Regions from separate parts of the Psychromonas saccharinae genome, predicted to be linked through region 2. Evidence: predicted binding sites of a transcription regulator. Region 2 holds the regulator's gene; each other region holds the start of a gene.
What was found. The regulator sigma-54, encoded in region 2, starts transcription at its own class of promoters, with help from an activator protein. The targets are predictions, from matches to a motif close to GTTGGCACGNNNNTNGNNT.
Positions count from the first base shown of each region.

Region 1 (3,272 bases), 1.1 Mb from region 2:
CTGCTGTCACAGATAAATTAAATAAAGTCGGTGAAGGCAGCATGTCCTGGATGTTTATCGACATTTATAAAGCCTCTTTATTCACCCTTGATGGTGATTATCAAGTTAATCATTTCCCGCAAGCCTTATCGATTACTTATCGAAAAGATATTAGCAAAAAGCGTTTAATCGAAGCAACTAAAGATCAGTGGTTATTACAAGGTTATGAGGCGTTGCAAGTGGAACCTTGGTTAGAACAATTAAATACAATTTGGCCTAATATTAACCGCGACGATAATTTAACGTTTTACTTTAATTCAAGTAGTAAAGCGACATTCTATTATAATCAAAAACCCATTGGCGATATAAATGATACAGATTTAGCCTCTGCTTTTATTGCAATTTGGTTATCAGATAAAACATCTCAACCCTCTTTACGTCGACAATTATTAGGAGACTCAAAATGAATCAGTTAATGCAAGGCAATAAAGCCTTAATGATTGTATTTGGCTTATTACTATTAATGGGGTGTAGTGGACAGCACATTGACGATTACAGTGATACTTCGCCTGACTTTGATGTTATCTCATTTTTCAGTGGTGATCTTGAAGTAAAGGGCGTTGTAATGAATCGTAGTGGTGAAGTCACACGACGTTTTAGTGTGAAAATGTTAGGGAGTGTAGAAGATAACACTCTTACACTAGAAGAGTGGTTTATTTTTGATGATGGTGAGCAAAGCAAGCGTACATGGATAATTACAAGAAATAGTGATGGTCACTATAGCGGTACCGCAAATGATATTGTTGGTAGGGCGAAAGGCCAACAGAAAGGAATGGCGCTTCATTGGGATTATGAGATGGACTTAACGGTTGATAATAATATGTATCGTGTTGTATTTGATGATTGGCTATATCGAATTGATGAAAACAATGTAATCAATCGCAGTGTTATTAAAAAATGGGGATTTGATGTCGGCGAAGTGATACTTTCTATTCGGAAAATCTAAAACTTATCAATTTGATAACATTATTTTGAGAGTCAGCTATAAAAATGTGATCTCGTTTTTATAGCTGACTAACTTTTATTTCTTACTTTTTCTTGAAAAACCAAAACCAGCTAGGCAAAGTCCAAGCATTGCTAAAGTTGATGGTGCTGGTACAGAAGTCGTTGGAATATCAACTGAATCAATATTTTCGCCCATCACATAAGAGTATTCAAAAGTAACGGATTCGCTTGCTAACAAGTCACCTATATCAAAACTCAATCCAATCGCGTAATCACCATTGCCATTATTATTTCCAGTTAAGTAATACGAAGGATCTATACTCCAAGCTGAAGAAATTCCTGTGTTATGTGTGATATCTGATTCAGAATAAAGGCCAATAGTTAGACCTGTATAGTTGCCTTGTGCATAAACCCAACCTTCAGGAGCTAATGAACTAGTTCCTCTGCCATTATCTGTAGCATATGTACCATATGTATCAACGTCTGGATCTGGATCTAACCAGCGTGAAAACATTAAACTAGTCAAGTCATCAAGTGCAGTTATTGTTGTCGACATATTTATTCTTTGATCGCCATCATTAAAATAGGTGTCTGTACTAATCGTAAATAACGATGAATAGGTACCTGTAAAATTAACCGACTGGTCAAACAAAGTTGAACTGGTCGTATCTATTAAAATGCCTGTTATTTTATCCGAAGAATGTGCATTGTTGTTACTAATTATTCCAGTTTGATCGGATGAAATGGAAAAGCCTTCATGAGGATTTCCTGGGGTCAAGTAATCATTAATTGTAAAGTCACCTATTCCCGTAACATCGTGAATAATACCTGGGCTTGTCAACCCACCATAACCTAGAGTTCCATCATCACTAAGCGCCGTTTTTACATAGTCACCTTCCATAATTATGGATGAAGCATATATATTTGTGGATGTTAATGACCCGATAAGGGTAGTCGCTAGAAGTATATATCTTTTTAATTTCATTTTACTCTCCTTGATATGGCATTTAATTTTTTAAAGCAAAATTTATGCCATGCAGTCATGTTGTTGATTTTTTGCTGCTTATTTGTGAAATTTGTACTTATTGTGTTTTTCATGTAAAAATTACCGACAGAATATAATGAGTTTGTTATTACTGGGTTAAATCCTATATGTTAAATTGGTAAGTCTTTTTTGTGGGCAGATCGTGCTAGTTCCTTTAGCATTCGAAATCATTTTATGTAAAATAAGTAACGACTTTATTTTTATGAATCATGAATATATCTTGGGGATTTATATGTCTTATCTAGATTGTGTTGAAGTTCAAACCGATATACCAGCAACAGCATCTATCATTTGGTTACATGGTTTAGGTGCAAATGGACACGATTTTGAACCGATTGTGCCTGAATTACGTTTGCCAAACAGTTTACCAGTACGTTTTATTTTTCCACATTCTCCTTCTATCCCAGTGTCTATTAATGGTGGTATGACGATGCCAGCCTGGTACGACATTTTAGACATGAGCATTGAACGCAAAGTTGATTTAACCAATTTGACTGAATCAGCAATGGCAGTACAAGCATTAATTGATCGGGAAATTGAGCGTGGTATCGATTCAAGTCGAATTATTGTTGCAGGATTTTCTCAAGGTGGTGCCGTTGCTTACCAAGCTGCTTTGACTTATCCAAAACCGTTGGCGGGTTTATTAGCGATGTCTACTTATTTTGCAACTAAAGATTCAATTACATTAAGTGAAGCAAATAAAGATATTAGCATTAATATCATGCATGGCAGTCAAGATCCCGTTGTTGTGCCAACATTAGGTGATGATGCTGCATCGACGTTAAACGCATTGGGTTATCAGCCTAGTTATAAACAATATCCGATGGAACATGCGGTTTGTTCTGAACAGGTATCTGATATTTCAACATGGATACAATCGGTATTGGCGTAGTGCTTTTATCAGCAATAAAATGACATAACTTCCTGTACCAGCGTGTTATGTGATAATTATTCTGTGTAGATAGGAGAAAATTGAAATAGAGCGGCGCTTTAGTTTCCAAAGCTAACCGCTTATTTTTATTGTTTAGGCTAATTGATACGCAAATCTGCTTCTGAATTGTAACATCACGGTGGCAGCAATAAGTAAAACAATACCTGCTAAGACAAATCCTAATTCAGTTAATTGAGCGTAACTTAGCAAAGCAATCACTACGTAACTGATACTTTGTGCCATTGTAGAGAATAATTTCAAGCCTCCATCAACTCGTCCTCGCTCATTTATCGCAATAACATGGTGTAATTT
Region 1 is NZ_CP195153.1:2,097,812-2,101,083, forward strand. Features, by position in the region: gene ACR30L_RS09305 (chalcone isomerase family protein) at 1-446, shown strand, start outside; gene ACR30L_RS09310 (DUF3833 domain-containing protein) at 443-985, shown strand; gene ACR30L_RS09315 (PEP-CTERM sorting domain-containing protein) at 1,061-1,969, opposite strand; gene ACR30L_RS09320 (alpha/beta hydrolase) at 2,262-2,921, shown strand; gene ACR30L_RS09325 (MFS transporter) at 3,054-3,272, opposite strand, start outside.
Region 1: ACR30L_RS09315 (PEP-CTERM sorting domain-containing protein) is a predicted target of sigma-54. The motif match lies at 2,003-2,021, and genes of this name have one in related genera.

Region 2 (3,272 bases):
CAATTGCATCGAGATAGATAATTTTCATTTGCACGTTTTGTTTTTGTTGCAAGGTGGCAAGGAGAGTTTGTATTTTAGCGCTTTTATCGGGAAGGTTACGGATGTCTAAGGTGATGGCGACTTTATTGTTTTTTTCAGAAACAGTATCAATTAATTGTTCGAGAAGTTGGAAGGGTACACCATCGATGCAGTTATAACCTAAATCTTCAAGTACGTGAAGCGCTATCGTTTTACCTGATCCAGAGCGTCCACTAATAACGACGAGTTTCATCATAACTCCAATTTATACTTATTTTATTACATAATTATTATTTTATCTCTATAAAATAGATGTGTGTTAGCCATAAAAACTAACTACCACATCCTGTACTTTTTTCTTTTGAAATTCAAGTTGTTAAAACTAATAATTACAATTTAATAAATTAATTTAAGTAAACTATGTAGATTATTCAGCCTGTAATAATTCAAACAGTGTTTCAGCGCTTTCAGCGGTTCTTAATTGCTTTAAAAATGTCTTATTTAAGAGCTTTTGACTGATCTCTGACAATGTTGCTAAATATTCCTGACAGCGATCTTCAGGAACGAATATCGCGAACAGTATATCCACTTTGTTACCGTCATAGGAATCATAATCAATAGGTGTTTCACATTGTATAAAAACTGCTGTCGCAGGTAAGCTGCTGTCAATTTTTACGTGCGGAATTGCAATACCCGAGCCTACGCCCGTAGAACCAATTTTTTCGCGACTAATGAGATCATTAAAAAGTCTCTGTGCATCGATATCCAGTTTTTCCGCTGCAATATGACTGATTATTTCGAGTGCAGATTTTTTACTGGTACAACGTACTTGACTAAATACAGAGTCTTTAGTTAATAGGGTCGATATTTTCATATTTTAATCTACTTTAGCTGCGATATTAAGAAGCGCGAAAGTTTAGCAGTTTACAGGTAAATACGTATCAAGAAATACTCATTTTTTTAATATTAATTAAAAATTTAACAACCTGTAGAGAAAACTTTATGGATAACGCTAGGATATCACTGAATTATTTAATTTTATTCGTGTTCACCTCGCTTTTAATACATAAGTGAACATCGAATTAAAGTTGTTAGAGTAATTGTTTTCGTTGATTAGAAGGTGGGATACCTAACGACTCTCGGTATTTTGCAATCGTACGACGCGCTACTTTTATACCTTGTTCCTCAAGTAATTTACTTATTTTATTATCACTTAAAGGTTTTGTTGTTAGTTCTGCACTGACGAGCTTTTTAATTAAAGCGCGAATAGCTGTTGATGAACATTCACCACCACTTTCTGTTGCAACGTGGCTAGAAAAGAAGAATTTAAGTTCATAAATACCTCTTGGTGTATGCATAAACTTCTGCGTAGTTACACGAGAAATAGTCGATTCGTGCATGTCTACTGCAAAGGCAACATCATTTAATACCATTGGTTTCATTGCTTCATCGCCGTATTCAAAAAAGGCTTGTTGTTGTTGAACAATACAATTAGACACTTTTAAGAGTGTTTCATTACGACTTTCTAAGCTTTTAATAAACCATTTTGCTTCTTGTAAGTGGCCCTTAATAAATTGTGAATCACTTTTACTAATATTACCTTTACATAAATTAGCGTATTGGGTGTTGACCGATAGGTTTGGATCACAGTCTGGATTTAATGAAACACGCCATTGTCCTGCTATTTTTTTTACGTAAACATCGGGGACAATATATTGTGCATGTGATTCTTCAATTTGATTGCCAGGACGAGGCTCTAAACTTTGAATTAAACGCATAACTTCAGCAAGTTGCGCTTCTTTTAATTTTGTTTTTCTAGCCAATGTGCGGTAATCGCGATTTGCCAATAAATCCATATGGCACTCTAATACCATTTGCGCTTCGGCTAGCCATTCAGTATCGGGGGCTAAATGTTGAAGTTGAATTTGTAAACACTCTTGGGTGGAACGGGCTGCAACACCAATCGGATCAAAATGTTGAATACGTTTTAATACAACTTGAATTTCATCAAGTTCAAGATCTTCAATATCAACACTTAAGCTTTCTAAAATAGATTCACACGTACTTGTTAAATAACCTGATTCATCAATCGAGTCGATAATAGAAGTCGCAATAAGTTGATCAGTTTCAGAAAAAGGTGTTAGTTCCATTTGCCACAGTAAGTGGTCTTGTAATGTATTTGATGATTCACCTTGATAAACTGTATCTTCACCTTCATAGCTTGCACCACCTGAAGCAACGGAGGTCGTTGGAACTGGGCTATAGGATTCTTCCCAATCAGTTTCCGCAGGAAGATCGTCAGAAAATTCTTGCTTTGTGATTGCTTCCGAAGTATCAATTTGACTACTGTCTTGTTCTTTATGTGCTTCTTCACTGCTTGTTTTGTCATCTTGTTCAAGTAGTGGGTTTTCGTCGAGCGCATTTTGGATCTCTTGCTGCAAATCGAGTGTAGAAAGTTGTAATAATTTAATTGCTTGCTGTAATTGAGGAGTCATGGCGAGTTGCTGACCCATCTTCAATTGTAACCCTTGTTTCATCAAAATATTTTTTCCTCCTATTCAACCATTGTTAGCTTAGAGTGTGAATTCATTGCCTAAATAAACCTGTTTAACTTGATCATTTGCTAAGATTTCATCTTGGGTTCCAATTGCAATAATTTCACCATGGCTAACAATATATGAGTGTTGGCAAACATCCAGTGTTTCACGTACATTATGATCTGTGATTAGTACGCCTAAACCTCTATCCCTAAGCTGTTGAATAATATTTTTAATATCAATAACTGAAATAGGATCAACCCCTGCAAAGGGTTCATCTAAAAGGATAAATTTGGGTTCAGTTGCTAATGCTCGTGCAATTTCTACACGGCGACGCTCTCCGCCCGATAAACTCATTCCTTTATTACTACGTATATGGGTTATATGAAACTCTTCGAGTAACATTTCTAGTTTCTCTAGGCGCTCCGCTTGTGATAACTCTTTACGCATTTGTAAAATGCCCATGATATTTTCAGTTACCGTTAAACGTCTAAAAATAGATGCTTCTTGCGGTAAATAACCAATCCCTTTTTGTGCACGAATGTGCATTGGTTGGTTAGAAAGATCTTCATGGTCTAAAAAAATAGTGCCTGCATTTTGTTTTACTAGGCCAACAACCATATAAAAAGATGTTGTTTTACCTGCTCCATTTGGACCAAGTAATCCTACAATTTCACCGGTTTTCACGGTAATACTAACGCCATTAACAACGGTACG
Region 2 is NZ_CP195153.1:3,189,588-3,192,859, reverse strand. Features, by position in the region: gene rapZ (RNase adapter RapZ) at 1-271, opposite strand, end outside; gene ptsN (PTS IIA-like nitrogen regulatory protein PtsN) at 446-892, opposite strand; gene ACR30L_RS14295 (RNA polymerase factor sigma-54) at 1,110-2,555, opposite strand; gene lptB (LPS export ABC transporter ATP-binding protein) at 2,592-3,272, opposite strand, start outside.

Region 3 (3,272 bases), 1.9 Mb from region 2:
TAAAAATATCGTACTATTTGCAATCGCTTGTATCATGTTCTTATTAGTTGGTTATAACATCATGTATGTTGATAACGCTTCTGCTGGTTGGTTACCTTCTTTCGGTACCTTAATCGGTACGCAAGCTGAAGGCGCAGATCACTCTTTAGAGTCTGACTTCTTCTTCCAAGTCGTTTTTGTTGCAACGGCAATGTCGGTTGTTTCAGGCGCGGTTGCTGAACGTATGAAGTTATTTGCGTTCTTAGCATTCGCAGTTGTATTTACTGCTGTTATCTATCCATTAGAAGGTTACTGGACATGGGGCGGTGGTTTCTTATCAGAAGCTGGTTTCAGTGATTTCGCTGGTTCAGGTATTGTTCATATGGCCGGTGCAGCAGCTGCATTAGCGGGTGTTCTATTATTAGGTGCTCGTCGTGGTAAATTTGGTAAAAATGGTTCTGTTAACCCAATCCCTGGTTCAAACATGCCACTTGCTACATTAGGTACATTAATTTTATGGATGGGTTGGTTCGGATTTAATGGTGGTTCTCAACTATTGATTTCTGATGCTGAAAATGCAACAGCAGTTGGTCTTGTGTTTGTAAATACAAATGCAGCAGCGGCAGCAGGTTTAGTTGGTGCACTTATCGTTAGTAAATTGAAATGGGGTAAAGCAGATTTAACCATGATTCTTAACGGTGCATTAGCAGGTTTAGTTGCGATTACAGCAGACCCAGCTTCACCATCACCTTTATTTGCTTCACTTATCGGTTTAGTTGCGGGTGTGATTGTGGTTTACAGTATCACTTCATTTGATGCATTAAAAATTGATGATCCAGTAGGTGCATTATCAGTACACGGTGTGTGTGGTATTTTCGGTCTTCTTGTTGTTCCACTAAGCAATGACGGCGCAAGTTTTGGTGCTCAACTATACGGTGCAGCAGTTATCTTCGGATTTGTATTTGTCGCTTCATGGATTGTTTGGAGTATCATTAAAGTAACAATGGGTATCCGTGTTACAGCTGAAGAAGAAGAAACAGGTATGGATTTAATTGACTGTGGTGTAGAAGCTTACCCAGAGTTTTCAAAATAAATTTATTATCCTAAAATAACTTAAGTTATTTAGCGCCCTGATTTAGTGATAAATCAGGGCTTTTTTTTGTTTAGTAAAACTCGTTACACTTAATAGCAAGGTGTGAAGCAAACGGTTCATCCTATTCGATATTTTATTTTCAATATATTTATCCCACAATGTTGGGCATTACTTCTTAAAACGTTGTAATTACTCAGGCCGTCGCCCTTTAAGCTTATTTCATCGTTGAAAAATGCTCATTTAAACCACTAAACTGCGCTTTTTCGCCTTGAACTAAGCATAAATGGCTTATCCCTGAGCATTTGCATTCTATTTATGACAAAAACTCATGAAATTTTAAAGGGTGCTGAGTAATTACAAAACGTTTTTATTAAGGATAAGTGCTCCCTGTCAATTTATTTTTATCAATCCCTCACATTTTCTATTAAACAAGTTGAAATTTATTTTTTGTATTTGGTATGGATATTGCTTTTACCTAGTATGTGTCAATAAACGGATAACGAATATGAATATTAATAACTCTGCTGCATTTAATGATTTAGCGATGCCAACCCTACAAACTAAAGGGATTGATACTGAAACTTTAACTAAATCAACAAGCTCTACTCATGCTGATTTTTCACAAATGTTCAAGCAAGCTATCGATAATGTTAATGGACTTCAACAAAATACGTCAGATTTACGTACTAGCTTTGAAATGGGTGATAAAGATGTCAGTTTAGGTGAAGTGATGATTGCGGCGAATAAATCGAGTTTAGCATTTGATGCAACGGTACAAGTTCGTAATAAAATGGTCGAAGCATATAAAGAAGTGATGAGTATGCCTGTTTAGGCTGTTATCTTCTGTATTTAGATAAAAAGGAATCTCCGTGGCTGAAGCAATTAATAATCCCGATATGCTTATTGAAGGCAGCAATTTAGAAAGTGATAATTCAGTTTCTGTACCTGAAAAAGGGGCGGTAGCTTCATTCTTTTCTAATATCGATGTATTACGTCAAATCAGTATGATTATTGGTTTACTTATCGTTTTAGCGATTGTTGTTATTATTTGGTCGTGGGGCAAAGAAACTGAATACCGCCCATTAGGAACGTATCAAACAGAAGAGTTGATCACAACGCTCGACTTCTTAGATAAACAAGAAATAAAGTATAAGCTAGAGGGAGATTCAATACTCGTTGCTTCGGATCAATATCAAAAAATTAAACTTGTGATGACTCGAGCTGGTTTAGTGAACGATACAAGCGATGATGGCGATGATATTTTATTACAGGATATGGGCTTTGGGGTTAGTCAACGTGTTGAAAAAGAACGTTTGAAATTAAGCCGTGAGCGTCAATTAGTACTTGCAATCAAAGCGATGAAAAATGTTACTAATGCGCAAGTATTATTAGCGATTCCAAAAGAAAGTGTGTTTGCACGTAAAGAAAGTAAAGCAAGTGCTACCGTTGTCGTAACCACTAACCAATCTTATACTTTATCGCCACAGGAAATTGACTCTATTGTTGATATTGTTGCTTCGGCCGTTCAGGGGTTATCGCCTAATAATGTGACTGTTAGCGATCATCGTGGACGCTTATTACACTCGGGTAGCAAAAGTGGTTTATCGGCACAATCAAATACAGAGTTTGCATTGGAGCGTCAACGTGAAGATGAATATAAGGCGAAAATTGATGCTATTCTGATTCCTGTTCTGGGGCTTGCTAATTATACATCTGAAGTTGATTTAGCAATGGATTTTACCGTTGTGGAAGAAACGAAAAAAACATTTAACCCGAGTAATCAAGCCGTGCGTAGTGAAATGCTGGTAGAAACTAAATCAACGAATTCTACGGTTGGCTCTGTCCCTGGGGCATTATCTAATCAACCTCCAGCGGCTTCTTCCATTCCAGAGGAAGTCAAAGATGCAGAAGGGACAAACAAATTATCAGATGGTACTTCGCATAATGAAGAAACACGAAACTATGAAGTTGATACGACGGTTACTCATATTAAACATAAAGTTGGAAAGGTAGAGCGTTTAGGTGTCTCCGTTGCGTTAGATTATGTTATGACGACCAATGCCGAAGGTGAGGTTACATACGAACCGCGTTCACCTGAAGAAGTGGCTAATATTCGTCGTTTATTATTAGGTGGGTTAGGCATTAATGATGAACGTGGCGATGTGTTAGAAATAGCATCGGTTAGTTTCAATCGTCCTGA
Region 3 is NZ_CP195153.1:1,246,067-1,249,338, forward strand. Features, by position in the region: gene ACR30L_RS05525 (ammonium transporter) at 1-1,072, shown strand, start outside; gene fliE (flagellar hook-basal body complex protein FliE) at 1,578-1,904, shown strand; gene fliF (flagellar basal-body MS-ring/collar protein FliF) at 1,942-3,272, shown strand, end outside.
Region 3: fliE (flagellar hook-basal body complex protein FliE) is a predicted target of sigma-54. The motif match lies at 1,525-1,543, and genes of this name have one in related genera.